2 regions of the Paenibacillus sp. UASWS1643 genome follow, and region 2 is predicted to be linked to the other one. Evidence: a T-box and tRNA genes for the amino acid it is inferred to sense, from the RefSeq annotation. Region 2 holds a T-box; the other holds one or more tRNA genes.
What was found. The T-box of region 2 lies ahead of FE296_RS01675 (valine--tRNA ligase). A T-box ahead of a tRNA ligase gene usually reads a tRNA of that ligase, here a tRNA-Val.
Positions count from the first base shown of each region.

Region 1: it encodes a tRNA-Val, which carries the amino acid that the T-box ahead of FE296_RS01675 (valine--tRNA ligase) is inferred to sense. The anticodon was not compared.

Region 1 is NZ_VXKZ01000104.1:163,412-179,663, reverse strand. It holds gene FE296_RS11565 (stalk domain-containing protein) at 1-151, opposite strand, end outside; gene FE296_RS11560 (hypothetical protein) at 351-551, opposite strand; gene FE296_RS11555 (SDR family oxidoreductase) at 658-1,398, opposite strand; gene FE296_RS11550 (TetR/AcrR family transcriptional regulator) at 1,416-2,018, opposite strand; gene FE296_RS11545 (hypothetical protein) at 2,254-2,433, opposite strand; gene FE296_RS11540 (YdhK family protein) at 2,544-3,113, opposite strand; gene FE296_RS11535 (organic hydroperoxide resistance protein) at 3,292-3,711, opposite strand; gene FE296_RS11530 (chromate transporter) at 3,970-5,181, shown strand; gene FE296_RS11525 (GNAT family N-acetyltransferase) at 5,256-5,663, opposite strand; gene FE296_RS11520 (hypothetical protein) at 5,695-6,381, opposite strand; gene FE296_RS11515 (glycoside hydrolase family protein) at 6,384-7,382, opposite strand; gene FE296_RS11510 (hypothetical protein) at 7,369-7,641, opposite strand; gene FE296_RS11505 (M1 family metallopeptidase) at 7,855-10,065, opposite strand; tRNA gene FE296_RS11500 (tRNA-Val) at 10,256-10,328, opposite strand; gene FE296_RS32705 (hypothetical protein) at 10,473-10,730, shown strand; gene FE296_RS11495 (GNAT family N-acetyltransferase) at 10,969-11,412, shown strand; gene FE296_RS11490 (DUF3892 domain-containing protein) at 11,525-11,761, shown strand; gene FE296_RS11485 (hypothetical protein) at 11,837-12,118, opposite strand; gene FE296_RS11480 (hypothetical protein) at 12,102-12,323, opposite strand; gene FE296_RS11475 (DUF3889 domain-containing protein) at 12,518-12,838, opposite strand; gene FE296_RS11470 (hypothetical protein) at 12,895-13,203, opposite strand; gene FE296_RS11465 (manganese catalase family protein) at 13,466-14,368, shown strand; gene FE296_RS11460 (DUF6809 family protein) at 14,607-14,882, opposite strand; gene FE296_RS11455 (DUF3221 domain-containing protein) at 15,128-15,709, opposite strand; gene FE296_RS11450 (hypothetical protein) at 15,776-16,105, opposite strand.
Region 2 is NZ_VXKZ01000086.1:10,165-26,416, reverse strand. It holds gene FE296_RS01675 (valine--tRNA ligase) at 1-1,888, opposite strand, end outside; T-box leader at 1,950-2,231, opposite strand; gene FE296_RS01670 (LysM peptidoglycan-binding domain-containing protein) at 2,387-3,973, opposite strand; gene FE296_RS01665 (RluA family pseudouridine synthase) at 4,339-5,247, opposite strand; gene hemL (glutamate-1-semialdehyde 2,1-aminomutase) at 5,244-6,548, opposite strand; gene hemB (porphobilinogen synthase) at 6,575-7,576, opposite strand; gene cobA (uroporphyrinogen-III C-methyltransferase) at 7,679-9,241, opposite strand; gene hemC (hydroxymethylbilane synthase) at 9,246-10,202, opposite strand; gene FE296_RS01640 (precorrin-2 dehydrogenase/sirohydrochlorin ferrochelatase family protein) at 10,205-10,855, opposite strand; gene ccsA (cytochrome c biogenesis protein CcsA) at 10,861-11,688, opposite strand; gene hemA (glutamyl-tRNA reductase) at 11,703-13,088, opposite strand; gene speD (adenosylmethionine decarboxylase) at 13,431-13,832, opposite strand; gene FE296_RS01620 (non-ribosomal peptide synthetase module) at 14,168-14,755, opposite strand; gene yihA (ribosome biogenesis GTP-binding protein YihA/YsxC) at 15,023-15,679, opposite strand; gene lon (endopeptidase La) at 15,836-16,252, opposite strand, start outside.

The sequences.
Region 1 (16,252 bases), on a different contig from region 2:
AGGTCGTTCCATCAATGAGATAACCTCCATCAGCTGCTTCCTTGCCGTTAATGAGAACACGAATCTTCTCGTTCACCGAATCTGCAAACAATAAAGACCCGCCGAGCAAGGAGAATACCGTGACACAAAGCAATATTCGTTTCCATTTCATCCCGTCAATATTCCCTCCCCTGCTGCTAGCTGTTGTACATTTATACTGCAGATTCATCCACAAAGTTGCGCTGTTTTTCATCATTTTTCATTTTTTATCCAGAATTTTTTCCACCCCTTGGAATGCACAAAAAGAAGCGATCCTCATTAAAGGATGCCCCTGATCTATAATTGTTATATATACGGGATTATACGAAGAGTTATGAAGAAGTATGGCGGGTCAATATACAGGGAACGCCCTTGCCTAAAGCCCCTTCAATTCTCATACGTGCAGCATAATCCATGCCTCGCGTACATGGTGTCTTACATCTCTCACATACATCCGAAGTGACCAACTTCATGGATACACGAATTTTGTCACTCTTTAATGCGGGAGCTTTCTTGCCCTTTGCTTTTGCCATCCCGGATTCCCCATTTCCCCAAGTGCTTACTAGTGTAATGCATCATATGGGGATTCGCCCGGTTGTGTGTCAAACGCAATGATCAAACTTCCTGATCTCGGTTATGTTAAATAAAGCCACCATTTACCCGGATCGTCTGACCTGTAACCCATTGTGAATCCGTTCCAACCAGAAATGAAATGACACTCGCGATGTCTTCCGGCTCACCCAGACGACCAAATGCATTCATTTTACGGATTCCTTCTAGCTGCTGCTCCGTCTTGCCAACCGAGAACAACTCCGTGTTAACCGGACCTGGTGCGACTGCATTAATCGTAATTTGTTTAGAACCAAACTCCTTAGCTAGTTGACGGGTAATCTGCTCTACCGCCCCCTTGGTTCCTGCATACACGCTGTAGTTGGGAAACATCTGTCCTGTTACAGAGGTAGAAAAATTCACAATACGTCCTCCATCTTCCATATGTTTAAGCGCTTGTTGACAAGCAAAGAAAGTACCCTTCACGTTAATGGCAAACTGCTGATCAAATTCTTCCTCTGTCACTTCTGCCAAAGGGGTTGTCTTCATTATACCTGCATTATTGATTAGAATATCCACTTTGCCAAGCTCGCTGATCGTTTGGGAAAACAGACGTTCCACATCTTCCTTCCGCGCCAAATCTGCTTGCACGGTAATGGCACGAACTCCTTTTTGCCGAACAATCTCTGCTATCTCTTCTGCTTTGTCCGGACGACTTGCATAATTAATCACCACATCGGCTCCAAGCTCCGCGAGTTGCTCCGCAATTGCACGTCCAATACCTCGCGACGATCCTGTTACCAAAGCGACCTTACCTGATAATTTGTTCATTCGATCTCCCATCCTCTTCACTCATATTTGGATAAACCGTGTTCGACTAATAACCATACCTGTGCAAATTCATTATCTATCGTATCACTACGCCATTCATAGGCATGTGCCGGGTGATGGAAACGAGCCGTTGCATGAAGAATAGCCGCTGCTATTACCTGAGGATCACTGAACTTAAACTGTTGATTCCCGCGAATAATTTCGCTCAAATGGTGAATAAGATGCTCCACATGTTTGCGGATTAGATCAGCTGATTCTTGGGTAACCCGCGCATACATCTCAAATAATTCGGGATCTGACTCAGCATAATGACATTTAAGATGTATTAAGGTTTCTATATATACTTTCAGATGATGTGTACCTTCACTTGCGTTTTTCTCATCCTGGGTTACCAGAGTTAAAGGTGTGATTATTTCTTCTTCAAGCCATTGTTCAGTGACACCTTCAAGCAATGCCTTCTTGCTGACATAATGCCTGTATATCGTTCCATGACTGACTCCGAGCAATTTGGCGACATCGGTGACGGATGTTTTGGCAGCACCGAAGCGTCTTATCGTTTCCTGTGTAGCTGCAATAATCTGCTCTTTAGTGAGAAATTCAGAAGTTTTGTCTTTTACCATATTAACGAGATGGTTAACACCATCCTCTCGCCACCTCCATTGAGGTTAGATTAACACACTTGATAACAAATGACAAATATTAATTTTTGTCATTTGTTATCATTTATCATTTTAACGTCCAATGAAGTCATAACAAAAAAAGAGCCCATTAAAACTGGGCTCTCTTGCCTTACTTATCATGTATATTAAGACGCTCTACAATTGACAAAAGTTAGTATAGTCACCATTGGTGCACTTAAAAAACGTATTTAAATAATAAAAATATGACAAGGAGGATACCTCCGAGAATGAGCCAGTTGCTGATTTCATACCAAATGCTCTTGCCTCCGGACAGGTATTTCTGTTCATTCTCCTGATGTCGCTGACGGTGGGTATCGATCTCCGAGCCATGGGGTGGTTTGCTAAAATCCATCATGAGTACATTCCCCTTTCAGCAGTTTTGTGTAATCCTAATACCATTATAACCCATAATTGAGTATTAAATTGATTTTTCTGCATAAAAAGGGCTGTTTCACGCAAATGGTTCTATTGGATAGCAGATAATTCTTCTTCTGTGACCCATTTGTGATTCTTTATCGAATTTCCCCCTGTTGTCGGGGTGTAATCAACCATATATACCGTTGTCTGTTCAGCAGACTCAATTGTGGCCTTGGCGCCCTTCATTCCTTTCATGTGATCAGCGCTCAACAGCACCTCAGAACCTACCGCATACGATTGATCGGTATGATCCTGTATTTCCTCATGAATAACCCATTTATGATTCTGCACGGGATCTCCACCTGTGGTTGGGGTATACGTCACTGCATATACTGTAGTTTCATATGCTCCAACGATCTTTGCTTTCGCACCCTTCATGCCCGACATGTGATCGGCACTCATCATCGCCTGGCTTCCTATTGGAAAGGTGGGATTGCTTTTCTCCCGCAGTCCTTCCGGTAGCTCTCCCGATTCAGAATGGTGCATCTCACCTGCGGTGGCTGTATGACTGTCATCGTTACTTTCATCAATAGTCTGCCGAGTCTCCTTGCCACATCCACCCAAAATCAAACTGCTTGCGATCAATATAGTCGATATAGTCAGTAAGTACTTTTTCATGTTTTGCACTCCTTTAATTCTAATTATATCTTCATTATACCCCCTATAGGTATATTGCAATCATTATTATTGTTTTTTCCGGGCAAGGCACATCTTACAACGGAGCAAAAATAATAAAAAAACCTCCGATTTCTCGGAGGTTCTTTTATCAAGAACAAATCATTTCAGTAATTACATCTTACGCGAGTTCCACGTTAACATTCACGTTCCCTTTGATTCCTTTGGAATATGGGCAATAGTCATGGGCAAGTTTCACAAACTTCTGTGCTGTCTCCTCATCCAGACCAAGAATTTTAACTTCCAAATCGACTTGAAGCTTAACGCCGTTGTCCTCAGGGTCTGTCACCAACATTACGGTTGCAGCTACAGTACTTCTTTCAATTTCAACTTTGTGTTTCTTCAATTGAAACTCCAGTGCGGAGTTAAAACAAGCACTATACCCTGCTGCAAACAACTGCTCCGGATTGGTAGCTGTCGTCACTTGTCCTCCCAGTTCAGGCGGTGCCGCAACATCCAACATAAACACGTTATCTGGGGATTGTACGATGCCTTGACGTCCACCTGTATTAATGACTGTTGTTTCATATAATGTTTTCATTTGTGAAAACTCCTTTAGTTGATTGGATTTATGTTGATTAAAATTTTGACTCCTCTTGTATCGCTAACAATTACATTGTACACAATTTAATTGTGTATGTAAATAGTTAATATAAAAAAATAATATAATTTAATGCTGCGTTTAAATGAATAGCGATGAGGATGATTATAATGTAGTTATCGGTAGAGGAAATGTATCCTTCCTTAACTTTCATCCATCGGATAACCTAAGTCGAACCGTTAAGGAGGAATAACACGTTTGGAGAATAATTCATTTCTAACCCCGGACAAGCCCAAACATAAAGTCAGAGCACTTTCTGAGGTGTTGGCTGTATCAACCAAACTTGGGCTTACTTCATTTGGAGGACCGATCGCTCATCTCGGTTACTTTCATGAAGAATATGTTCGCCGTAGAAAATGGATGGATGAACGAAGCTATGCAGATTTAGTTGCACTATGTCAATTTTTGCCCGGGCCTGCCAGCAGTCAAGTCGGGATTGGAATTGGCATCATCCGCGGCGGATTGCTGGGGGGACTGATGGCTTGGCTTGGTTTCACACTTCCTTCTGTCATTGCGTTAGTTTTGTTCGCTTTCCTTCTGCAAGGATTTGATATCAGCAGTACTGGCTGGATTCACGGCCTTAAGATTGTTGCTGTAGCTATTGTCGCTCAGGCGATATGGGGCATGGGGCAAAAACTAACTCCTGACCGCTATAGGGCAACCATCGCTATCTTTACTGCAGCGGCGACTCTTGTGTGGCAGACTGCGTTCACTCCAATCCTTTTTATTGTTATTGCAGGCGTGATAGGGATGGTTCATTTTAGTAAAATGACCGAGTTTAAAACAGTAGACTTGTCTGTCCCTGTGAATCGTAATTTGGCAATCGTCTGTTTGGCTACGTTCTTTGGAATTCTGATTCTTCTCCCCTTACTCACACCATTCGATCGTTCGGGGTGGCTGTTATTCTTTGATAGCTTCTACCGTTCAGGATCACTCGTATTTGGCGGAGGGCATGTTGTGCTTCCGTTACTGGAACGTGAATTCGTCCCTGCAGGGATGATCAACAAGTCCGACTTTTTGGCGGGATATGGAGCAGCACAAGCTGTACCAGGACCACTGTTCACCTTTGCCGGTTATTTAGGAGCGATGATGCGTGGGGTTCCGGGTGCTTTGGTTGCAACGATCGCTATCTTTTTGCCAGCGTTCCTTCTAATCGTAGGAGCATTGCCCTTTTGGAATTCTTTATGTAAAAGTTCAAAAATTCAAGGAGCATTAATCGGAATTAATGCAGCCGTTGTAGGTATTTTGTTGGCATCGTTGTACGATCCGCTTTGGACAACTGCGATCCTGACTCCTGTTGATTTTGCACTGGTATGCATGTTGTTTCTAATGCTCGTTTTTTGGAAAGTACCACCGTGGATCGTTGTCGTTGCTGGTGCAGCAGGCGGTACAATCATCAACCTTCTCTAAATAAAAAGGGTACCCGTACACTTGAACACTTCTTTTTCAAAGTGTTCAAGTGTACGGGTACCGCTCCATGCAGATTATCGATTTATCCTCTTCGTCATTCCAATCGTAAACTTCTCAAATCCCAGTTTTGCGTAGTAGGTTTCCAAACCTTCCGTGCACATCAGTTGTGGAATCACCTTATTTTTCTCGCAATGCTCAACGATTCGTTTCATTAATTCTGTACCTATTCCTTGAGATTGATAGTCAGGCAGAACGCCTACCCCGCATATTATACCTGTTATCACTCCATCTGATATTATACGCCCCATGCCCACTAAGCGCTGCTGATCATAAGCATACATTGCATACCAACTTTGTTTGCACATACGTTCCAATTCATGTTGAGATAAATTCAGCGCATTCCATCCCAAAGATTCATATAGCGTTAATAATTGGTCGAAGCTCTCAGGTGGTTCTATTGAATAATGTATCGATTCTCTCATCAGATACCTCCTCTATCTACTCCATTTTAGTTCAGTTGCTCCAAATATCCACTTTCATCTGTGCACATTTGAAATACTTGGCCTCGGCCTTACTTGTAGTCAGTTTCAAAAGACATTGCAGTTCTCCATGTTGGAACAACCCACCACTCAGGTCAGCTGCAACACCGCCATACTGATCATCCGCACCAAGCCACACGGAAGGTCTTTCGAACCCCGCAGAGAACTGTAACCCGGTGCAGAGCAGCACTGTCAGGTTCTTTCGATTCTGCGCCTCATCTCCCGCCACACCCTGGGTGGTGAAGAAAACCATGTTTTGCTTAAAATCCGTGTACGTTCCATCTGCTTTATAGGCTCGGACCATACCATACTTCTGATTTACGTTTTGAAAAAAAGTGATTCCGGCCTTGCTATCCTTCGATTTAATGCCAACCTGAACTGAAATTCCAATGTTCCCGTTTAATTGTAGCGCTTCCAAAGTGATTGCAATTGCTGTTACTTTCGAGCTGTCAATCAGATGTTTCATTTTCAACTCTGCCGTGGCTCCTGCCGTTGTCGGTGTTGTAACGGTTATGGTCCCTCTGTCGGGCAAAGGCTCAAACGTAGGGTTGCCCACCACCTCCACCCAATCCGGTAACGTTCCGTAAAGAAAATCGGCCACAAGCTGTTTGTGAACCTTTCCAAAGGGCACGATCTGACCCGCTGCATCACGTATAACCATCTCTACACCCCCACCGAATAGGCTACACCGATATTATGATCGGTATTGTAATACACGTAAACTACACCGTCCATAACGGACACCATCAGGGACTGCATATTCGTCGTTTCCCAAGTCAATGCCGGAAAATATATATCTGTAGGTTTGTCCAGCAGTTGACGGAAGTCTGCGCTGATCTTGGCAATGGCAGGTCGAGCTACAGTCGTAACCCCACCGGAAGCATAAGCCGATAACATGCCCAGCCACCACATGCTCCCTTTGTACATAAATACACCAGCATTGGATCTCGAAATGTTTTCTCCCGCTGTTAAAGTGGCATCATTACCACCCATTAATGGTCTTGGATCAGCTAACCAGCTACGTCCGTCATGTGAATGCCAGATACATTTACGACCAAAGTCACCACCGCCCATCACCGAGAAACCGATCCATTTGCCGCCATTTCTGAAACACGAGAAGTAACCGGTATGACCATCACCAGGGAACCCGGGAGGTTTGTCCAAAATCAAACCCACTCTTGTCCAGTTAATCATGTCTACAGAGGTCGCAAGTGCCGTTGATTGATTGATCCCCAGTCCGTTTTGTTGATAATACATAAAGAACAATTGTTCTTCATCGTTCCAGATCACAAATGGAGTTTCCGTCGAATTACCAACCACAGTATCTAGATACACCTGTCCGTGTTTGGTCCATGGTCCTGTCGGGCTGTTGGAATACGCAAGTCCAATTCCACCGATACGATTATGGTTGGTAGAATACGTAGCATAATAATCTGCTTTTGCATCAGGGATAAGCCCCTTTACCTTGATCGCCCGAAACCAATAGATTGATTGAAGACCCGCCATTGCAGCGGTATACATAGGATTGTCCATTTTTTTATCAAATTGAGGCGTGTACATCCGTCTGGATTCTGCATCGCAATAATCATAAGGCGCAATGGCCCTGTTGGCCTTCATCGCTGCGTCGAGTGCTGCCTGAGCAATATTCTCAGTCGTAGACATAGGAACTCAACTCCTTCGTGAGCAGGGGATTACCATTTACCGGTCGCAAATCTAAAACATCCGAAGTGTCCTCTAATAGGATTGAATAATCAACAACATTACCCACATTCGCAGCCGGCACCTGAGTAATACGAATGATAGGACGAATTCTAGCATCATATGAATACGCTTTCATTTTGTTCATTCCTTTATTTCCTTTACCGTTGTAATCAGCCATTGTCCCTTTCATTGGTACGCCCGGATAATGTTGATCCTTCATATTAATCCCTCCTATTGTTTTCTCCCGATAAGTATATTCATGAAGTTGCCTTTGTGTTAAAGCATTATGCCCATATTACAGCCTATTATTCTCAGTCTGGTTTTCATATAACTAACCGTTTGCTTATGTTAAACATGACTAAACAGAAAACAGGCTAACCAATACGAATTGGCTAACCTGTTTGAACGAAGAAACTGCAAAACCAATTACTTATTACTCCGCAAAAAGTGAAGATATGGGATTCGCAGCTTTTTTATTGGATTTCTCCTTGCCTTGGTTATCCAATACATAGTACTGGTAAAAGTCGTTAGTGAATCCGATAGACTCCTGTGTTTTCAGCTTAAAAGCTTCAAATGCCGCATCACTCAGATGATCCTCATTCCAGAAATAATGAAGCATCAATCGATTCTGGTTATAGGGATGTTTGATAACGTATGCACCCGCGGCGAGAGGTTGGTTCATGGTATTTTTCCAAGGAAAACCCGTCTGTTTCGTTCGATCAATAATGTTAAATTTTAAAGCCTGCACCAATCCGTTTGACTTGGCATTGCCAATGACAATAAGGTTACTGTTGCCAATCTCTTTTTTCATCTTTTGCTTCAGTTTCTTGCGATCCCGTATAATGTCGTATCTCATACCGGTCATATCAAGGAATCCGGTCAACTGATTAACCATATCTTCCTGCTGTTTAGTTGCAAGCTTACTGACCTGATCGCTGAGCACAATGGTTAATTCCTCGCCTTGAAGGACTTTGTCCATCAATCGATTCATCACTTCAAAAGGCAGATTAGGGATCATGCCCATGACAGCCTGATACTGTTGTTGTAACATGTCATGTACATAGGCGGCGGTCTCTTCCTGTGATAATTGGTATTCCGGCTTTAAGACAAAGTTAGGCTGATATAGGGCCATCTGCATTTCTGAACGTACTTCCTTACCAAGCACATCTTCAATGGTGTGAAGCAGCCCCTCTAAAGTTGCATTCTGGTACACGTAGCGTTTGAAATATGTTCTCATCAACTCGTCAAATTTCTCTTCGCCGACGGTACGGTAAAGCTGATAGATCGCTTGTCTTCCCTTTTGATAATATACCAAACCTGCTAAATCCCCAGCTTCATCGTTTGTTGACGCAATCGCCATCTCTGCGGGCGCCGTATCAAACTGTACGGATCTGAACCCATTTAACTTATCTCCCTGTTTCTCTGCAAAATACACCATGGAGAAATCGGCAAAGCCTTCATCCAGGAAGGATTCGGTCTCCGAGTTATTACCGATCAATGCATGGAACCACTGATGCGCTATTTCATGAACAAAGGTTGTGTCTTCTTCTGGAATAGCACCATTTTGAATCTGTCCCATCTGTATAAGCCTCGCATACTCTACGGCAACACCTTGTACATACGTCTCGACAATTCGGAACTCTGGATAGGGATACTTGCCATATTTTTCATTATAAAAATCAATGACTTTGAATGCCTGGTTAATGTACCGGTCAACGATCTCTCTCTTGGATGGATCATCGTTGTAATAATAGTATTCCACCGTCAGACCGTTACGGGTAGCGCGCTCCACTTGAAGATTAGGACTGGCAAAGAAAACAAACTCTCTCGTATTCTCAGCTACGGCGGAAACAATTTTACGTCCATGTTCTGTACTGTTTTGAGTGGTGATAGAGCCAGGCATGGCTACCTGATACTCTTCAGGCACGTTTAATTGAACTTCAAAGTCCGACGAGGTGTAATAATCGCTCTCGAATGTTCGACTATACGGTGCCTTGTTCCACTGATGCTTGACTTCATCGTATACAGACATTACCGGGAACCAGTGTGCACCATTGATTATATCCTTGTAATAGGAAACGCGCTGTGAGCCATAAGGTATCTTCAGGTGGAATTCCAATTGAAGTGTTACCGATTCGCCTGGTTGAACCGACTCTTTCAACTGCACGGTCAACGCTTGGTTTTCCTTATGGAAATCCAGCGATTGGCTATCTGCTGTTACAGCCTGAATATCAATGCCACCCAGAAAGTCCTCCGCTGTCTTCTCCGGATGATCTTCACTAATCTGTTCATTGTCCTGTTGGAACATGCTCGCCTGTGTAGACTTGGAGAGGTTCGCGTCAGCATATGTATGAAGGACCAGCTGCTGAAGTGCATCCTTGCTTGTGTTACGATACCTTACCTTCTCGCTCCCCTGGATCGTCATGTCTTTATCATTCAGTCGAGCTTCGATCTGGTATTGAATCGGGGACTGCTCCAGGGAGTCTTTCTGTGTGTTATATATCTTCGTAGATACAGGTGCTGGGCCTGCTTCCGCGGCAACAACCCCCATGTTGGCAAGTGGGCTTGCTGCCAGTATTAAAGCCAGTGTACCCGCGATCCCTACTCTGGCTAACTTTGATGTAAATGGACTTGAATAATTCATAAGTTCTCTCCTTCTCCTGTTCTATATTGACCTCAGAACCAAGTATAGAAGACGAACCTTACGCTGAATTTATGTTTTATTTAAGTTTTGTTTAAAAAGAGGAAGAGAAACTGAAACTATCGCAAATCGCATTCATGTTTGTATGTAAAAAAAAAGAAAAGAAGCCTTACAATGTAAGGCTTCTCATGTATGATCTGTAGTGGGCTCGAACCACTGACCCCTACCCTGTCAAGATAGTGCTCTCCCAGCTGAGCTAACAGATCATGATATATAAATGTTTCCCAATCAAGTAACAGTATCATATCAAGTAACCGTGTTCATTGTCAATGATTTATTTGGTTATAATTCACCCGAAATGGTGCACAATAAAGGAAAGATTACCATTTCTACAACGAGGTGAATTCCCTATGAGAAACTTAACAAAACGGTCAAAATCCAATGAATATACATTTACCAAATGCTTCTTTCTCTTTGCTGGGCTTGTGCTTCTCAGTACAACCGTTACTGGTTGCAGCTTAGAGAGGGATGAACATACAGTTCAATTCCAACAATTACAACAGCCCAATGAAAATGGTGAAGCTCTGCCCGTTTGGCTGGACGTATACTCCAAATCTGTAATTCAAGATGTATATTCTCCGCGAGGAAGCAGTGAAGTCTTGCCGTGAAGGTTAACAGATGAATTACTCATCTTCATCCCACTTGCGTGAGTATGCTTTCTTGGTCACGTAATACAACAGAGCAATCATTGCAGCCGACATTAACAAGGTAATGACCATGATGCCTGTCATGCCCATCACTACCCCCTCCTCTCCCAATATGTCCCAGACTTCACTATACAGGAAAAACATTTTTTTGTATAATTCAGTCTGATATGTCGCGCAAGAGCAGAAAGAAGGAATGGAATTGGCAGCTGAGATTAGTTATGTAACGACGCAAGAACAACTGGAACAAGCCCTGGGTATTCGCAATCACGTTTTTGTGATCGAGCAACAGGTTCCTGCCGAGATTGAGATTGATCAATACGATGTCATTAGTCCGGATGTGCATCATGTATTGTTAAGTACGGATGGCCAAGCTGTAGCTACAGGACGTTTGATCTATTACAGCAAGGATACGGCGAAAATGCAGCGGATCGCGGTGCTTGAGTCTCATCGTTCATTTGGTTATGGACGTGTGCTTCTGCTCGCGATGGAGGAGCGAGCACGTGAACTCGGCTTATCCTATTCTGTACTGGATGCTCAATGTCAGGCACAGAAATTCTATGAAAAACTGGGTTATGAAGTGATTTCGGAAGAACCTTTTTATGATGCAGATATTCTGCATGTTCGTATGAGAAAGAGCCTGTAAAACCTCGGCGTTGGCAGGTCTTATTAGCATATGGTGCATACTTCCGAAGAATTCGGATAGGCTAATCAGGTAAGCAGATTCCTATCTCGTCATATAAGGAGAGTGTGACATCATGGATCAAACAACACGCGAGAGTTTCACAGCCGTACAGAAAAATGGCGACGGTGACCTGACAGCATTTCAGACTTCAGCAGGACGCGTACTGGATTATCAGCAGGCACTTGCAGAAGTAAAAGCTGGCGCTATTGCCGGTGTGAATGTATTTAAAGGCAAGGATGGCGAAATGTACATTCGCGGAGATGCCGACGGTGACCCAACCAACAACCTGGACCAACTTCCCCATTTCTAAAATAGATGCACACGTTGTATGTGTGACACAGTAAGCGCCGATCCGGATATCCGGGTTGGCGTTTTCTTATTATGATCAGTAGTCCGTAAAATATTTTGCGGAGTCCCCGGAAGGCTGGTTTTTGCGAATCGGCTGTTGTACCTGTTCCCATGCCTGCAAAATCTGTATCCCTTCGAGAGTAGATCGGTTCTCCCAGGCAATGTGCCCGGTGCGTTCAAGCTCCAGCAATGACTCATGAATGTAAGCTCTGCTTCGTCCCGTCTTGTTCTCCAGTTCATCCATACGCGGCAGCCTGCGCCGTTGTCCTGCATAGTTCACCATAATACGCAAAATCTTGCGTTCAAAGTCGTTCAGCATACTTTACCTCCCCATTCAGATCGGTAACAGGACGCCATGCCAGAATACCTTGCTCCAGAAATGTTCGGGGTGAGCCTTCTTTTCCCGCTGATGCTCTAATCATCCCTCCACGTACACTGTTAATTCGAATCTGTCGCTGTGTAATCTGCCCTGCACGATCCATGTAGACAAGCTCCACCATCTGGCCAATATATTTCCCTAGCATAATCATCCCTCCGATAAGAACGTTTGTTTGTATTTCATATTATATGCGAACATAAGTTCTTTATTCAATAGTAAAAAAAGGGTTTTTGAAAATAAAAAACCAGACTTTCACCTTAATGATCAAGGCAGTCTGGTTCAACCCATAGTATAGCTAATATGAAAACATGGCTTGTAATGACCAAGTTCAGTAACGGATCAGTGTCGATCCGATTCCGAAAATTGTACTTTCTTTAACTGCTGTGTAGATGGATTAAAATCAACATTCACATAGACTGCGAATTGCTTGCCGTCTTTAGCACGAACCCACAGCTTGAACTGTTCCCGTGATTGATCCGCTGTTAGAGAGGTACGACCGATATGCTTATAGTCCAAAATATCCACATTATACTTGGTCTGTGTTTCTTTGACCGCAATAATTCCCCACTTCGCATAATCAGGGATAGCGCCACCTGTTCCTGATGTAATTCCGGCTAAACTCAGGACTACCGACATAACGGTAACGATGAGCATTCTCATTTCACTCACTCCTTGGGACAATATGTTTCTGTTATATTGCCCGTCAGGGTTTCATTTTACACGAATAAACGAAAGATCCAGGCCAGTGGCCGTAGGGAAAAAGGAACCACATGAACAAGCCGGTCAAACGAATCAGGAGGCTCCGTCCGGAAGCTCATTCCCCAGTCACCCGAGAAAACGTGTTGCTGCGTCTGTGTTTCCTGAGGACGTTCCAACTCGTATTTCTTTTCAAGTAACTGCCTCGTTGCTTCATCCACCTGAACCTCGTTTGTAACGCAATATGCTGTGACAGGCTCGCTGCTTATGTACATCAGAATCATTAGAAACATTACAATCCCAACTATTTGTATCCAACGCTTGTTCATCTCTTACTCCTTTATGAATTCATGGCTCTCTTCTCTTGTACGTGAAGACTTGTTTGAATGTTTTATTATACAAAAATTTTACCATAGTAGGAAATAACAAGTGGCAGAAAATATGGGGCATGCGTTATGCGATGCTTAAGTCCCATTTGGTTGTTTTTTTGTTTAAAAAACCCAACATACGTGTAATAGGCCATGACAGAGTGACTTCACGATCTGAAACCCTACACGATCTGTAATACCAATTCGAGGAGGTTACACCCGAATGTTCAAACGCTTGGATGAAATCCTGATTGAGATTCCCAATGTCGAGAAGCCCGATCCGAATGCTGCGGCAGCCATACAAGAATTACTCGGCGGCAAATTCGGAGAAATGTCAACGTTGAACAACTACCTCTATCAATCGTTTAATTTTCGATCCAAAGAAAAGCTAAAGCCCTTCTATGACCTCGTCATGAGCATAACGGCTGAAGAATTGGGTCATGTTGAACTCGTGTCTCATGGCATTAATAAGTGCCTCAGAGGTTCAACTGAGTACAAAGAGCCCGACGATACGCCGCTAGGTTCGGTGAAAGATGCTCGTCTGTCATATCACTATCTGGCAGGTGCACAAGGCGCAATGCCTTTCGACTCTATGGGTAATCCATGGACGGGAGCAAACGTCTTCAACAGTGGCAACCTGGTCGAGGATCTGCTGCATAACTTCTTCCTAGAATGTGGCGCTCGTACCCATAAAATGAAAGTATATGAGATGACGGATCACCCGGCAGCCCGGGAAGTAGTTGGTTTCCTGCTGGTACGTGGTGGTGTGCATGTCGTTGCATATGCGAAAGCACTTGAGATTGCAACTGGCGTAAATGTGACCAAACTGGTGCCTATCCCTTCACTGAACAACAAAGCCTTCAACGAGGCTCGCAAATATGAAGAAAAAGGCGTACACACCAAGCTGTACACCTATAGTGATAAAGACTTCAATGCGATCGGCCAGATCTGGAAAGGAACTCACCCTGAAGATGGACAACCTCTGGAAGTAATCCAGGGTATACCAGAAGGTTTCCCGATTCCAGAAGCTCCTGCGGTCGAGGAGGAGTTCGCACCAGGTATATCTCAAGAAGACTTTAAGGAAATTGCTCGCCGTCTGAAAATGGCTGGGAATATTGCGGATTAAGGAACAAGTTGTTTAACAGTTTCTTTCCCTATATATATTGTTAACTCTATGTTTAGGTGAAGCCCTCAAACACTGCTGCTGAATGCAGAGAGGATTTGAGGGCTTTGTTATAATCAATTTATGATACAATTTTATGATGCAAAATGAGTATGTTGTATGCATGTCATTCCTGAGAATGTAACTGTAAAAGTAAACCTGATCTCTGCTCACATAATTAAACTTAGTTAAACTCCAATACCTATTCCTCCCGCTGACTCATGACTTCAATTAGCATGTTGACACCCAGACGAAAACCTTGTGCAAACGCCGCTTCCGCATGCATGCCCTCACATCTGCCACACAAGTCAAATAACTGTTCAAGCTCAAGAAATTCATTCTCGCTCAATCGATTCTTCCATTGCTCTGTCAGAGCTGCAATCTGCCGCCCTAACGCTTGGTATTCAGGATGTGTCGGCATCATCATCTCATCCGGTCGAAGTCGTCCATTATATAATGCTTCTAATATCAAATTCATGTGCAACCTCCTGTATATCAATTCGCACCTCACTTGAATGAACGTTCTACACATGATAATTCCATGAGCAGAAGATTCCTTTCCATTTTTATAAAATCATAATACATGATGGACAGTAAGGGAACTTACAGGCGGTTCAAAAATCATGATAGCTTGCAATGAATCTAATCCACATCATTTCTTTCAATTTGAATCATATTCATGTGCAACGCGCGTTCCTCCACCATCATAAAGCTATGAGCCCCTTATTCTTCGCCTTGTATCTTAACTTGCTTCTCGTCCTTCACGGTAACATGAACTACTTGCCCTTCATTCGCTGTCTTCACATCTCGCATCTGAATGGTCCAAGTCCCTGTATCTGCATCAAACCGTGTGTCCTCTATGACGGGAATATGCATGTTCTCTGTATCAAGTGAATGCAGTCCGCTACGAATCGCATCCGCATCCGTCATATGAGCACCGTCTGGCGTATTTGGACAAGATACCGCTATCTTATCTGCTCTGGCTTGCCCGGGATAAGGCTGATTTTCCGGGCTTCCATCCGTCCAGACTTCAACATAAGAGCCGATCTGTGGATCAGGCGCATTGGAGAACCATTTTGCAGGATAATATCGATCGGCTCCTCCATTGGAACTGTTATCGCGGTAGGCAGGATCAACCACAAGAATGGAATCGTCTTTGCGATCAACCACATAACCACTGAATCCATCTTCACTTGGTGCATTGGCTTGAGCCTGCACAGAGTTGCACTCGATATGTCCTGAACATCCCGTAAGGCATACGAACAGAATAGAGAGCAATATAAGGACTCGACGAAGATTGATCACATGTGAATCCCCCTTTAATAACACCTCTATCTAAATTTAACGTACCCGGTCAGATTATTGTTGCATTCACTTCCTCATATCCCTTTTATACACATACCTTCCCCAGATCACCAATGTTGCGCATAACAAGACTGCACAATAAGCCCATACAAAAAACATGGCAAGCCCCAACCCGATGTTGGCATCCAGGCGCTCATCAAAGATCTCCGTATACATCGAAAAACCGAGTGGCACGGCGCCAACAATGAAAAGCCCAATGGACCATCCACCCCAGCGTCGGAAACCGGACCCCGCACGAGTACTGGAAAGTTTACGAATCCCTTGAGTCAGTAGCCACCAAATCAGAATAAATAATAGACAGGTTATAAAAATTTTCAGCATATCGTTCAACTGCATATCGTGTACCTCCTACATCTTGCAAGATGATGAACATATCTTAGACGTTAAGTGTTCTCTTTACTATATTACCCGTTTCCATATCCATGATCACAGGCAGATCAGAGCACAGTACCCCTGAACCACACTTGATCATGAAATAGAAAA
Region 2 (16,252 bases):
TATCGCGGGAAGTTTCGTTCAGACGATGCAAAATCCAATAATCCGCTGTACCAAGCTCTCCGCTAATGTCACGTTCCTCATAGGTGAATCCTTCCAGATTCATCAATGCAAAGCGCGAAGCATTCCAGATCTTGTTGGCGAAATTGCGTGCCTGTTCCACCCGTTCCCAACGGAAACGGAGATCCTGACCTGGCGTGCTGCTGGTTGAGATCATGTAACGCATTGCATCTGCTCCGTATTTCTCAATCACATCCAGCGGATCTACACCGTTACCCAGTGATTTGGACATTTTGCGTCCATCTGCATCACGAACAAGACCATGCATCAGTACATCCTTGAACGGAATCTCATCCGTGAATTCCAATGCAGTGAAAATCATGCGTGCAACCCAGAAATATATGATGTCATACCCTGTCACAAGAACACTTGTCGGATAATAACGTTGCAGATCTTCCGTATCTTCCGGCCAGCCTAGTGTCGAGAACGGCCATAAGCCGGAGCTAAACCAGGTATCGAGTACGTCTTCGTCCTGTCTCAACTTGCGGCCAGCATTCTCTGGGAGCAATGTCGGATCTTCAGCAGATACGATAATTTCACCCGTTTCCTCATCATACCAGGCAGGAATTCGGTGTCCCCACCACAGTTGACGGGAAATACACCAGTCACGAACGTTTTCAATCCAGTTCAGATACGTTTTCTCAAAACGGTCTGGAACAAAATTAACCCCTTCACCGCTCTGTTGTTTCTTGATCGCTCGCTCTGCAAGTGGCTTCATCTCAACAAACCACTGGGTAGACAGATACGGTTCAACAACAGCCCCGGTACGTTCACTGTGTCCAACCTGATGCGTGTGATCCTCGATGTTGATCAATACGCCCTGCTCTTTCAAGTCAGCAACAATCTGCTTGCGGCAGTCACTGCGATCCAGTCCCTGATACTTGCCTGCCTCAGCATTCATTGTACCGCTCTCATCCATTACCGTAATTTGAGGCAGATCATGACGAAGACCTACTTCAAAGTCATTTGGATCATGCGCAGGCGTGATTTTAACTGCACCACTTCCGAACTCTTTATCCACATAATCATCAGCGATAATTGGAATTTCGCGTCCAATGATAGGCAGTACAAGTACTTTACCAATCATATCTGCATAACGCTCATCCTTCGGATGAACAGCAACCGCTGTATCACCCAGCATCGTTTCAGGACGCGTTGTTGCCACTGTAACGTAGCCACTTCCGTCTTTGAGCGGATAACGCAGATGGTACAAGTGACCCTGAACCTCTTTATATTCAACCTCAATGTCGGACAAAGCTGTCCGGTTCACCGGGTCCCAGTTAATGATGCGTTTGCCTCGGTAAATAAGGCCTTTTTCATACAGTTGAACAAATACTTTGCGAACCGCTTGGGACAGACCTTCATCCAGCGTAAAACGTTCACGTGAGTAGTCAAGCGACAGACCCATTTTGCCCCATTGCTGACGAATGGTTGTGGCATATTGATCTTTCCAATCCCATACTTTCTCCAGAAACTTCTCGCGTCCCAGATCATAACGGGTCAGACCTTCTTCACGTAGCTTCTGCTCCACTTTGGTTTGGGTAGCAATACCTGCATGGTCCGAACCGGGAAGCCACAGTGCGTCATAACCTTGCATCCGTTTGGTGCGGATCAGAATATCCTGCAGTGTAAAGTCGAGCGCATGCCCGATGTGCAGCATCCCGGTCACATTTGGGGGTGGAATTACAATCGTATACGGCTCGGCATCTTTACGTTGACCGGCTTTGAAATATCCACGTTCCATCCAGGTGGAGTACCATTTGTCCTCTGCCGCCTTAGGATCGTAAGTGGTCGGCATTTCTGTTGCAGCTGATTTTTTTTCCTCAGACATGTGTCATTCCTCCGTTACTTCATCATCTTCGCCAAAAAAAACAAAAAAAACCTTTCATCCATCAAAGGACGAAAGGTTAGCTTTCGCGGTACCACCTTTGTTTCACGCCTACAGCAAGATAGACTTCACCCTCTGTACATGACGTGACACTTCAAGCAGATAACGGCTGCTACCGGCCCATCCTACCTCAGAAATAAATGACGATAGATCTCATTCATCTCTTGTATTCAAACAGGCAACTCCCGGGCGACTTCGATCAGTTGGTTCCTGCGGAATCTCACAGCGCTGCAATTCCACTCTCTGAAAGGTCATACTGTCTACTACTCCCGTTCCACGTTGTTCTTCAAAAAACCTACACACATCATACCTTGCTCGTGCGCGATAGTCAACCTGACAACTGCGGATAAAGAGCACTGGAATGCAGGTTTAGGACGAATCATGAAAAAACCCGTAATCCTCAAGGGGATCACGGGCCGTAACGAAGGCTTTAACTGCGAATTAAGGGATGTATAATATCTGACCTTCTTCCACAACCTGCTCAGATAATCGGTTATACAACTGAAGTTCCCTCGTGCTCAATTGATATCGATCTGCAATGGCATCCAGTGTATCTTCTCGCTGAACGATGCACAGTTTCACCTTGCGGAATGGGGTCTGGTCCACGATTGTTCCCAGAAAGAGGTTCTTCCATTCCACATCATCAGCTGGATATGTTTCTTCCTGTACCACACCCGCAGGAACCTCATCGCCTCGCTCCACTTCAGCATCGCGTGCCGCTCTGCCGGAGGATAACAAGGAGGAGATACCCACGCCCTCTTCTTGCCGTGGCGCGGATTCTTTTTTGCTGCCAAAAGCAACCTTCAGCTCCGGCTTGTCTTCCGTCTCAGCCACAGGTTCAGGAACAAATGCTTCGTTCTGTACGAACTCGTCTACCCCAGTCGCTTCAAAAGACGGTCGGTCTTCCTCAGCGTTGCCTGGTTCGGACGAAGCAAATACACCTTGCCAGTTCTCCGCCTGTGATTCGCCCGGGACATCGGCAACTGCCTGATTCTCCTGCTGAGGTACAGATCTCGCTGATTCGAAATGCCATACTTCAGGTCCGTCCGGCACATCTGGTGCTGCGAACTCATTAGATGATTGAGCAGCAGGCTCTGGGACTGCTTGATCTGCACTTCTCGAGTTCGCAGGCAATGCATCCACCGAAGGCTCGGACCAACCCGAAGACTCATCTTCCAGAGGCAGCAATGGTTCCGACTCAGGGTAAGAAGCTAACCGATCTGCGGTCTCAGCCATAAATGACGAGATCGGAGAAGGTTCGCTGTATTGCTCATGAGATGCCAATTCATCCCCATTCGCTGTCAGAGAGGCGGGATCTTCGTTTGCATCAGGTTGTCTGTTTTCGTTAGCGTACTCTGCACTTTGCTCCTCAGATTGAAGTGGCTCTTCCGATGACGAATCCGCATATTCCTGCTGCCATTCTTCGCTATTCCTTAATGTCTCTTCCCTTGTGGACAGGTCAGCGAATTCCGGAGCACCATAGGCAAGTTCTGCTGCATTCGCAAGTCTCTCTTCCTCACTCCGCTGGAGCAGGTACTCTTGTGCAAATGTGTTGGGGTCGCTGCTGCCTGTCTGTGCTGCTTCATCGGAACGGTTGGATTGCTGAGCATCAGGTGAGTGGACAACTGTAAACTCATCTGCTGACCACACTTGTGGCTCTTCAACAGGAAAGCCCTCGATACCTCGCAGCGACAACACGCCTGTAATGTTCAGACTGCGATTGGATAACAGATCCACGTCAAAATTTTCGATCTCGATGGAAATATCCTCAATCGATCTGACCCGGTTCAGCGGCACTGTGATCTCCACGGGAATGAAATGTTTGAGCTCCTCTGAAGCCTCATTTTCTCCTCTGTACGCACCTGTAAGTAAAAGATGTCCTCTTAACGTGGCATGATCATCCTGCCCTATGACTTGAATGCGCGGGTATAGTTCAATCTCCTCCAATTCCTCAATCGCAGGGACTCCCTCAGACAAATGAACGCGCTCATAAATATCGAACCGCAAACCATAAGGTTGATTCAACAAAGGTGGCGTCCTCCTTTCGGCATATGTTCACCATGATCCTTCTCATGGGACTGATCCATGGTCCAAATCCTTCGTTACCCCATCTATATGCCTTGAATGAGATGAGCATGCCACCTTTTGAAAAACCTTGTTATATAAAGCGAAATAGAGAATGTTGCACCTAGCCACTTCGATGACAGAATAACCTTCCGATCACTGTTATCCCCAGATTTTTCGATTCCCTTCTTCAAAGGGAAAATCCGGGGATAGCTTATGCTTCCGAAGCAGCTTTCTTTCAGAAAGTTTTTAGGCGAACGCTCCGTTTCTTCACGTTATTTCTGTCTTCTCCGTTCTCGTGTAACTAGTAAAGTTCGCTCTATATTCATTTATGAATACACCTTTTCACGTTCTGCCAATTGTGTGAAATCGGGCGGCCAAGGGTCATCCACTTCAATCACGGCTCCGGTTAAAGGATGACTAAACTTAAGCATCTCTCCGTGAAGTGCTTGTCGCCCAATGACATCCGCTCTACCTCCATACAACGCATCACCAATAAGCGGGTGTCCCGCGTAACTCAGGTGTACACGAATTTGGTGTGTACGTCCTGTATCCAGCTTTAATCGTACAAGGGTTGCTCGTTCCCATACTTCGACAATCTCCACATGGGTAACAGCTTCCTGTCCACCTTCCGAGACACGCCTGCGCTGTTTGTGATGTCTGTCCTTGCCAATGGGAGCATCAATTTTGTGGAGTTCAAGGGGAATTTGTCCACCTGCAATGGCAACATAATGGCGGCCAATCTCTTTGCGACGCATCGCTTCATCCAGTTTGGCGAGGGCAAAAGCATTTTTGGCATACAGAACAGGTCCGGTTGTATCCTCATCCAGTCGATGAACATGGCGTACGCTTGCCTGTATTCCGTTCATTTCATAATAAGAGGCAACCACATGATCCAGCGTGATGGCCTGATCGGCACGGTTTCCATCTGGATGCAGTTTCATGCCTGCCGGTTTGTGCATAACCAGACAGAAATCATCCTCATACAATACATCCACATCAGCCCAGCGTGACTCAACATCGATTGGCTGGGACGCAAAAAGGGCCAGCCGAAGCCGGTCCCCTGCAAGTTGTATTCCTCGGTTTGCTTTCAGCTGACGGAGCAGTTTCTCCGGAAACTGCAGCTCAGACAATAGCCATTGCTCTGCGGCCATCTGTTTGTCCAAACTGCCTGTTACGGCTTTCCCTGGCATCAGCTCCAGCCATTCCCCGCGGCGTTTCCAACTTTTGATGGTCATAGCGATTGAAGAGCTTTACGATTCGCCTCAATCGTATCGTCAATATCCTGCTCCGTGTGCACACCAGAGACAAACATGCCTTCGTATTGCGAAGGCGCAACACTCACACCTTGATCAATCATGGCCGCAAAATAACGACGGAATTGATCCAGATTGCTTTCTTTGGCAATATCATAATTGGTTACTGGAACGGCACTGAAGAATGGACAAACCATGGAACCCACACGGTTAATGGTTATCGCAATACCCGTCTCAGCTGCATTTTTCTCGAATCCGGCTTGCAGACGTGCAGACAATGTCTCCAGACGGTCATAGACCTCTGGTGTTAACAATTTGAGCGTGGTATACCCTGCTGCCATAGCCAGCGGATTCCCGCTCAATGTACCTGCCTGATAGATCGGTCCCGTAGGTGCAATCTGTTCCATCAGATCCCGACGACCACCATAAGCACCAACCGGGAGTCCGCCACCGATAACTTTACCCAGACAAGTCAGGTCAGGTGTAACCCCATACCGTCCCTGAGCACAGTTCAATCCTACGCGGAAACCGGTCATGACTTCGTCAAAAATAAGCAGACTGCCATATTGGGTCGTCAAACTGCGCAGGCCTTCAAGGAAACCGGAAGCCGGAGGTACAACCCCCATGTTACCTGCCACAGGTTCCACAATAACAGCGGCCAGTTCTTCACCATAACGTTCAAAAGCAAGCTTAACGGACTCCAGATCGTTGTAAGGTACCGTAATTGTATTCACAGCTACACCTTCAGGTACACCTGGACTATCCGGTAGACCCAGTGTTGCAACACCTGAACCCGCTTTGATCAGCAAGCTGTCCGCATGTCCATGATATGATCCTTCAAACTTCAGAATTTTACTGCGTCCGGTTACCCCGCGTGCCAGTCGAATGGCACTCATCGTTGCTTCCGTACCGGAATTAACCATCCGCACGATATCGATAGAAGGTACACGCTCACAGACCAGCTTTGCCATCTCGGTCTCCAGCAAGGTAGGCGCACCAAAGCTTGTTCCTTTGAGGGCTGTCTCACGCAAAGCTTCTACAACGTCAGGGTGTGCATGTCCCATAATGAGTGGGCCCCACGATCCCACATAGTCAATAAAAACATTGCCATCAATATCGTAGATTTTGGACCCTTCGCCGCGTTCTGCATAGATCGGAGTAAGTCCCACCGATTTGAATGCGCGTACAGGGCTGTTCACACCCCCGGGTATGTACTGCTTAGCTTCCTCAAACGCGCTGCGTGAGCGCTCATCATTGCGTCGATTACCTTGTTGTGCAGTCATGAATATCCTCCTTAATATAATTTATTTTATTTCTCAGCCAACCAGCGTGAAGCGTCTTTTCCGTAGTAGGTAATGATCATATCTGCACCTGCGCGTTTCATGCTGAGCAGGATTTCCATGGCAACTTTTTTCTCATCGATCCAGCCTTGAATCGCCGCGGCCTTAACCATGGCATACTCGCCACTTACATTATAGGCAACAAGCGGAAGATCAAATTGATCCTTAATCGTACGCATGACATCAAGATAGGACAACGAAGGTTTAACCATCAACATGTCCGCTCCTTCGAGCACATCCGTCTCTGCTTCACGTAAAGCTTCACGCGCATTGGCCGGGTCCATCTGATATGATTTGCGGTCCCCGAATTGCGGCGTTGAATCTGCTGCTTCGCGGAATGGGCCATAGAATGCCGACGCATATTTGACAGAGTAGGACATGATCGGAATATGACTGAATCCATTCTCATCCAGCCCGGCACGGATTGCCTGTACAAATCCATCCATCATGTTGGACGGTGCAATGATGTCCGCTCCTGCTTTGGCTTGAGACACTGCCGTTTGCACGAGCAGATCCAGTGATTCATCATTTAATACATCTCCGCAGATATGGCCGTCAATCTCCACGGTGTGTACCATACCGCAGTGACCATGATCCGTGAATTCACACAAGCAAGTATCCGCAACAACCAGCAATTCCGGGTACCAGGATTTGATCAATCTCGTCGCTTCCTGCACAATGCCATCTTCAGCGAAGCCAGATGAACCCACACTGTCCTTAGTCTCGGGAATACCGAACAATAACACGGCTGGAATTCCCAGCTCGGCAATTTCCGTTACTTCCTCCTGAAGACGATCCAGCGAGAAGCGGAATACGCCAGGCATGGATTTAATTTCGGATTTTACATTCTCTCCATACGTCACATAGATCGGTTGAATAAAGTCATCCACGGTTAGATGGGTCTCTCTGACCATATTACGAATACCTGTAGATTGGCGTAAACGGCGATGCCGTACAATTGGAAAACTCATACGTGTAAAACCTCCCTGAAAGTTAAATAGAGCAAAAAGGGAAGCGCGCTGGTATCCTATCGAATTCAGCACGCTTCATATGTTGACATGATTACATGTGTATTAATTTCGAAGAGCGCCTTCTTTGGTGCCTGTCCGTTTCCAGTCGCATAGCACTGTGATCAAGCTATCCATCGTTGCTTCCTCTGCCATCAGTGTAACCTTTAGTCCAGCGGCTTCTGCCGTTTTCGCTGTAACAGGTCCGATACACGCAACCTCCACATCTTTCAATAAAGGCAGTGGATCTTGCAGTCCCATACGTTTCAACATACTCATGAAATTGGTAACCGTCGATGAACTTGTAAAGGTCACCGCATGAATACCACCTTCTTCAAGCAGCTTAAGCAGTTCGTCATCATCCTCACCAGCGAGGATCGTATCGTAGGTGATGGCTTCAGTGACTTGAAGCCCTCGTTCTCTCAACTGGTCACATAACCATGTACGGGCCAGATCACCGTGCGGAAGCAGTACGTTCTGGCCTTCCTTCAGTTCACTTTCAAAAGCCTCAAGCATGCCTTCGGCCTGGAAAGGACCTTTGACCACCTCAGCAACGATGCCATGTTTGCGCAAAGCGTCTGCTGTGGAAGGTCCTACGGCAGCAATTCTCGCTTGATGAATCGAGCGAATATCCTTGCCCTCCTGTTCCAGATGGCGGAAGAAAAACTCCACGCCGTTCACACTTGTGAAAAACACCCAGTCATAGGTATTTAAAGCACTGAAGGCGTCTTTGACACTTTGCTGCGCAGATTCACTGGACGGCATGACCGTCTCAATAACTGGAAACTCATACGGTTCGCCGCCGAGTTCCTCAATGCGATTCACCAGTTCACTCGCCTGACTGCGAGCACGGGTTACCAGAATTCGTTTGCCAAACAGCGGCAGCGCTTCTGCCCATTTCAACTGTTCCCGCTGATTGACGACATCTCCCACCACAATAACAGCTGGTGGTTGGAAATTGGCTGCGATCACTTTCGCTTCTATATCTTCAAGGGTACCTATAAGGGTATCCTGTTCCGCTCGTGTTCCCCAACGAATCAGAGCTACCGGTGTTTGCGCTGGACGACCATGACGAATCAATTGTTCGCTGATATATCCAATTTTGGCAACCCCCATCATAAATACAAGTGTGCCCGTTGCATTCGTCACTTTATCCCAATGGATACTGCGATCAAGCTTGTCCGGACTCTCGTGCCCCGTAATAATAGAGATGGAAGATGCATAGTCACGGTGAGTGACGGGAATCCCGGCATACGCAGGTACACTTATTGCAGCGGTAACCCCAGGTACAATTTCAAACGGAATTCCGTTTTTGTGCAGCAAACCCGCCTCTTCGCCTACACGTCCAAAGATCGTCGGGTCGCCACCCTTAAGTCGAACTACAACCTTGCCTTCAAGCGCCAGATCAACCAACAGTTGATTGATCTCTTCCTGTTTCATCGTATGCCGATCCGGGCGCTTGCCCACGTAAATCTTTACTGCGCCGGGTTTCATTTGTTTCAACAATCTCGGACTTGCCAAACGATCATAGACTACAGCATCAGCTTTACCGATGGATTCCCACCCTTTTACCGTAATCAGCTTTGCATCGCCAGGACCTGCCCCTACCAAAAAGACCTTTCCCACCATGTCTTCATCCCCTAACTTCTGCCAGTATCTGCTCTGCTCCCCGTTCAATCAATCTCCAAGCCACTTCTTCACCCAGACGAACCGGGTCCTTGCCGATCAGAACTTCCTTAAGAATCAGTCCACCATCCGGCGTACCGACCATACCTGTTAATTGTAACGTGTTTTCACCATTCAGGGAATCTGCATCTTGCTGAGGCACCCACACCGCATGAGCACCGATCGGAACCTGGCAGCCCCCATTCAATACACTGAGAAAACGGCGTTCCGCCTGTACAGGAAATGCTGTCTCAGGATCATTATACAGCTGCAGCAAGTGCAACAGTTCCTCATCGTCTTCACGACATTCGATACCAAGCGCGCCTTGACCCACTGCCGGTAGGCAAGCTGTTTCAGTCAGGTACTCTGTGATTCGGTCTTCCCAGCCCATACGGTACAATCCTGCAGCTGCCAGAATAATCGCATCGAATCCTTCGGTCTCCAGCTTCCGCAGACGGGAATCAATATTGCCGCGAATCGATTCCAATTGCAAATCTGGACGATAGGCTTTCAATTGACTCGATCGGCGCAGACTGCTTGTTCCGACTCTAGCTCCTTCTGGCAGTTGATCCAGAGTTAGTTCACCATTAGAGATCAGCGCATCCCGTGGATCTGCACGACGGGGAATAGCACCATTGATTAATCCTTCGGGTAACTCGGAAGGCATATCCTTCATGCTATGCACAGCCATATCAATCGTACGATCAAGCATCGCTTGTTCAATCTCTTTGACAAACAAACCTTTGCCTCCGACTTTTGACAACGTTACATCCAGAATGAGATCTCCCTTGGTAACAATCTTATGTACTTCAAAGTCAAAAGCTAATCCTTCCCGCTCACAAATATCGCGTAAATCCTGAATGACATGGCCTGTCTGGGTTAGCGCAAGCGCGCTCTGTCTACTTCCAACTTTAATTGTACGCATATCTACACTTCCTCCTGATTACGGGATATCCAGTCCCCGATTTCTTCTTCGGTCCACCACCGAAAATGGCCTGTACGAATATCTTCTAATATGTGCATTTCAGTTAACTGCCGAAGCAACGTACTTCTGAGACTTGAACATGATACGCGTGACTTCACCTCGGTCCTCATCTGGTGCAAAAACTCAAGGTACGTCTCATACTCATCACCGAACTGTTGTTCGAGTGTGGCACGTATCTCCGCAGCTGCTGCCGGTCCCGCTCCTGCTGTGGATATCGCTATGCTTAATCTCCCGCGCCTTACCACGCTTGGTGTAATAAAGCTGCTGTGCTTCGAAGACATTGCGTCATTCACCAATATGCCCGCAGCCTCAGCATCCCGAACCACAGTTGAATTGACCTCTGAATGGTCAGTCGCTGCATATACGAGAAAGGCCCCCCGCAAATCTCCATTGCGGTAGGACCGGTCTATCCATTGAATTCGGGATTCATGATGCAGTTGTTTTAATACGGGAGTAAGCTCCGGACTAATGACCGTAATCTGTGCCTCGGCATGCAGCAATCCCTTAATTTTACGTTCGGCAACACGTCCACCACCAACCACGCAGCACTTCTTGCCTGAAGTATTCACAAATATCGGTGTGTAACGGTCCATCCCCTTCACTCTCCCGTCCAACGATGAAACGCTGAATACGCATTGGATAAAAAACTTATAATGACAAATCCGTACCCGATCAGTGTCCATCTTGCCATGATAATTGTAGAGAACTGTTTCCTTCTCTTGGATACGAAGTAACCCACATAGATGGCTATAGCAAGACCTGTCGAAATAACTTTGAGATCCAAGAGTAGAATCCAACGTCTTTCCGCCACAATGGATAATACGGCAAGCATCACAGAAACACCAAGGAGCGGTGTTCCTATCAACGTAGCACCATCCATATACTTACCGATCACTTCCAGGCTTGGCAGCCGTCGCATCGTATCATTCCACTTTTTTTTCTTCAACTTACGGTGCAAGAACAGATATAACAAGGCAAATACCGTAGCAACGGTTAACGCCGCAAAACCAAGATTCGCCAAGGTAATATGCATGATAAGTAATCCATGTACCGTTTGCCAGTTATGCAATGATATCTCTCCGGCCGTAAACCACAGTCGGTTTAATACCGTAACGGAAAAACCTACAACATTCAGCAACAAAATCACAAATTCGGAACGCTGGATGCGAGTCATGACCAGAGACATCAGTACAATACTGAATGAAAATATAAACAAAAAATCAAAGGTGGTGTAGATGGGGAAATGGCCTTCAGTCCACATGCGCAATATAACATGCGTTACCTGCAATCCCCAAACAACGACAAGAAACCCTGTGCCTGTCCGCTTCGCCCCCGCATTGCGTCGAATGCAGTCCGAGAAATAGAACAGTAGGCTCAGGGCATACATATAGATTAGAGCTTCATAGACTTGTTCAGCAAGGGTCAAGCTGCCCACCCGCCTTATACGCCTGCCGGAGCATAAGCCGACACGGGGTCTTGCCGGTTTTCGTTAAAGTGAGCAGCTGGTTTCGCCAGAGCTGTGGCATCACTCTGACTCACTTTTTCAGCGGCCATCTCTACTGCATCTTCCAGAGCGAAAATCTGAGTAAACATGCGCAGAGCTTCATCACCTTGCTTCGTGCCTGCCATTTCCTTAATCCGATTAATCGGATCTGTCGTCATTTGGTTCACAATACTCTTGGTCAAACGACGAATGACTTTACGTTGATGTTCATCGAGCTCAGGCAGTTTATTAAACAGGCTATCCATCGTTTCTTCATGAATGGAGACACCTTTTTCCTGCAAAGCGCGAATAACGGGACGAACACCCAACGTTTTGAGCCAATGGTAATAATCCTCCATCTCAAGCTCGATCATTCTCTCAATCTTGGCAGCTTCCACCTTACGCATCTCCAGGTTGCTCTCCACGATTCCTTCCAGATCATCAATGTCATAGAGAAATACATTGGAAATTTCACCAATCGCCGGATCAATATCGCGTGGAACCGCAATATCAATCAGGAACAATGGACGAGATTGACGACGCTTCATGCTCTCCCGTACCACTGCTGCATCCATGACATAACGTTCAGCTCCAGTGGAACTAATCACAATATCAACTTCATTAAGTCGATATAATGCCTGTTCCATCGTACAAGGTGTGCCCCGGAACTTGGCTGCCAATTCTTCTGCTCTTGCAAGCGTACGATTCGCCACGATGACCTCGGATGCCCCGTTGGCATAGAGATGTTTCACGGTTAGTTCACTCATCTTGCCGGCACCCAAAATGAGCACCTTCTTGTCTGTGAACATGCCAAAAATCCTCTTACCGAGTTCAACAGCAGCATAACTGACAGATACGGCGCTCTCCCCGATGGAAGTCTCCGAATGTGCCCGTTTACCCAATGTAACTGCCTGCTTAAATAACTTATTAAACCAGGTACCTGTTGATTTCTCTTCCTGCGCTTTAAGAAAAGCCTGTTTCACCTGTCCAAGAATCTGAGTCTCACCAATGACCATGGAATCTAGTCCGCAGATGACACGGAACAAATGGCGCATGGCTTGATCATCTTCATATATATATAAGTGTTGCGTAAATTCTTCCCGTGGTACATTAAACCATTGTTCCATGAATGTTCGAATAAAATAACCACACATGTGAAGACGGTCCACCACAACATACAACTCGGTACGGTTACATGTGGCTACGATTACACCTTCCAATACACTCTTGGTCAGCTTGAGCTGCTGCAGCGCTTCAGACAAATCCTTTTCTGCAAATGTGAATCGTTCCCTAACCTCTACAGGCGCCGTGCGATAATTCAAACCAACGACAACGATGTGCATTGCAAGTTCACCTGCCTAATAAATTTCCAATCAAAGTGCTTACTGCATATGTCTATCCATTTATGATTGACATGGTTAATTATATCACACATCATAGCCGTGACCGGGTCATTTTTATGAAATGTTTATGAAATCACCATGTTCATCATCATATGCACTGTCATTTATTGTAGTGTCTCACCAAAGTTCACTGTTATGCGTTAAAAAGTGTCGATTATGAATATTCATAACAATACGCATATTAAAACAAATAGCCATGGAATTATCCCATGACTATTAAAGTTTGGGAGGTTATGTGTCCATCCCGATATGTGAACATTGTGTATGCAATATATTTTTTATTTAAACCCGTTCAGTCTGGTTGTTCATCTCTGGTGTTTCAACCTGCAATTCGCCCAATCCACGTACCAACTTCTTTGCATACGTTTTTTCAGGCTTTAATACGGATACCAGGTAGTCAATAGCAAGCTGTGGATCTACAGTCTCCCCACATGTGTAACAATCAATCGCTGCAAAACCTCTCTCAGGATACGTATGAATGGAGAGATGGCTCTCAGACAATAGTACAAGTACGGTCGCTCCCTGTGGATCAAACTGCTTGGATTGTACGGACATCACTGTCGCGCCACATGCCTCCGCTGCTTCAACCATTTGGGCTTCCAGATACTCTGCATTGTTCAGTAGATTAAAGTCGACACCCCAAGTATCAACAGCAACGTGTCTTCCGAAAGTTGAATATTCCATCCTTCGGTTCCCCTTTCCTAGGAATAAAATGTTTGAAAAATTTCATCCGCTAGGACCTACGTCATTCACTTCCCGAGGGAAAAATCTCTCGCAACATATAATGTCCTGAGTGAATCCTGGTTCCTATATTGTTTTCAACGAGATTAAAAATAACATTGAATCAGAGTGAAATCAACCCTTTTCCAGAAGATTGTAAAATAAATGTTTTCAATTCGGAATATTCGATTTCACATCAAAAAATCCCCCTGAAACCTCCGCATTGGCGAGTGCCACTGCCCGGAAGATACAAGGGAATTCATTATATACATATACGTTTATAAACATACAATTTTAAGCTAATAAGCTTCAAGCTCAAACAATCGTTTTTGATGACGAGCAAGCGTCTCATCAATATGATGGAGCTGATCAGCAGTCGCATCTTTTCTAGTATCCAGCAGTGAATCGATCTCGGCATACACACGGTTGATTTCGCGTTCTACATCTCTGGCCTGGAACAGATGTTGCAATTCAAGCAACGTATTTTTGTATTCATAGATCACTCGGGTGTTCTCCCCGGTCTTCTCCACAATTTTGCGGACAGTGCCTTGAGCATAAACATACGTCATGGTGAACCCTTTATAGATCCGATGAACGACCCCGTCACCTTTAAAAGTCACAAAGAGCTTCCGGACAACATTGGTCAGATGCAGATTCACCAGGCGGCAAGATAACTCACAGATATAAAACCCTTCTATGCGGTCAAAAGGGAAATGCACTTCTTCTCCACTTACATCCCCCAGCACAACCTCCTGACAACCATTGTCCAACACCTTAACCCGGTGATGAAGCCTGCCATCATCTGTCATGCGCAAAAACTGATGCATCTGGGGTTCTGACAATTTCAAAGTGGCCTTAACATACTCTGTGGCTAACCGCTGAGCCATACAAATCCCTCAATTCTTTCCCGATTGTTTTGTCATCCTGCACATGTAGCAGTCATCTCAAAATTCTTCAGGCCGGCATGGCCGGTAATTTTGGTACTGTTGGCAATATGCACCTATGCTCATTATACACTACCCTAACGTTATTTTTCTCCAGATCCAGATGATGAATTCTCACGAAATTCCATAAAAAACCGGATTAATCTTGATCTCATCAAAGATTCACTTAGCATGCTCACTTTCCTGCACTAAAACGGTATACTATCTCGGTTATCCGTTAATTTCGTTGGTTTCTTCCTCATCAGAAGCACCCTCTGCTTCCAGCACTGGTGCATATTTATCTATCCGGGCATGGCGGGTAATGATATCCCATAACTCTTCTTTCCCCAATCCCTCTTCGGATGAAAACGGTACAAACAAATCCCCTGAACGAAGACCCAGTGATTCCTTAATGACTTTGATATGTTTGGCTCTGCGTGTTTTTGGAATCTTGTCCATCTTGGTCGCTACGACAACCAAAGGCAATCCATTATGACGAAGCCACTCATTCATCATCTTGTCATCCTTGGATGGCTCATGTCTCATATCCACCATCTGCATAACCAGTTTCAATTCTTCACGTCCCAACAAGTATTTCTCCATCATTTTGCCCCAGGCAAAGCGTTGCTCTTTGGAAACTTTAGCGTAGCCATATCCCGGGAAATCGACGAAGTAGAGATCCTGATTAATTTTATAATAGTTGAGTTGCTGTGTCTTACCCGGTGTTGAGCTCGTCCGAGCCAAATTTTTACGATTGATCAAACGGTTGATCAGGGAAGATTTTCCCACATTGGAGCGTCCCGCCAAAGCAATCTCTGGCAGACCGTCCTCGGGGTATTGTTCAGGCCGAACGGCACTGATAATAAATTCAGATTGATTTACTTTCATATTGTATCTTTCCTCTCTTGAACGCCTGTGCTATGCATCACCTGTTGAAGGTATTATGCCATGGATTGTTCTATCATACCAAAAAAACCGTTCCAGCGGACGCCGAAGCCTCCGCAGAACGGTCTAATCTTCATACGAACCTTTCGGATACGTGGATTACAGGTGAATTCCTGTCTGCTCAACAAGTGCATGCTGCAATACCTGATCCATATGGGCTACAGGGACAAACTCCACATCTTCCTTGATGCTGTCTGGAATGTCACGCAGGTCCCGTTCGTTATCCTTAGGCAATAATATTTTTTTATAGCCGGCACGATGGGCTGCCAGTGATTTCTCTTTCAGGCCACCAATCGGCAGCACACGTCCACGTAGTGTTATTTCACCAGTCATCGCGATATCCTTGGACACATGTTTGTTCGTCAAGGCTGAGATTAACGCTGTTGCCATCGTAATCCCGGCAGATGGACCATCCTTCGGAATCGCTCCTTCCGGAACGTGGATATGGATATCGTTCTTCTCATGGAAGTCAGGCGAAATTCCAAGCTGTGTAGCTTTGGAACGGGTGTAACTGAA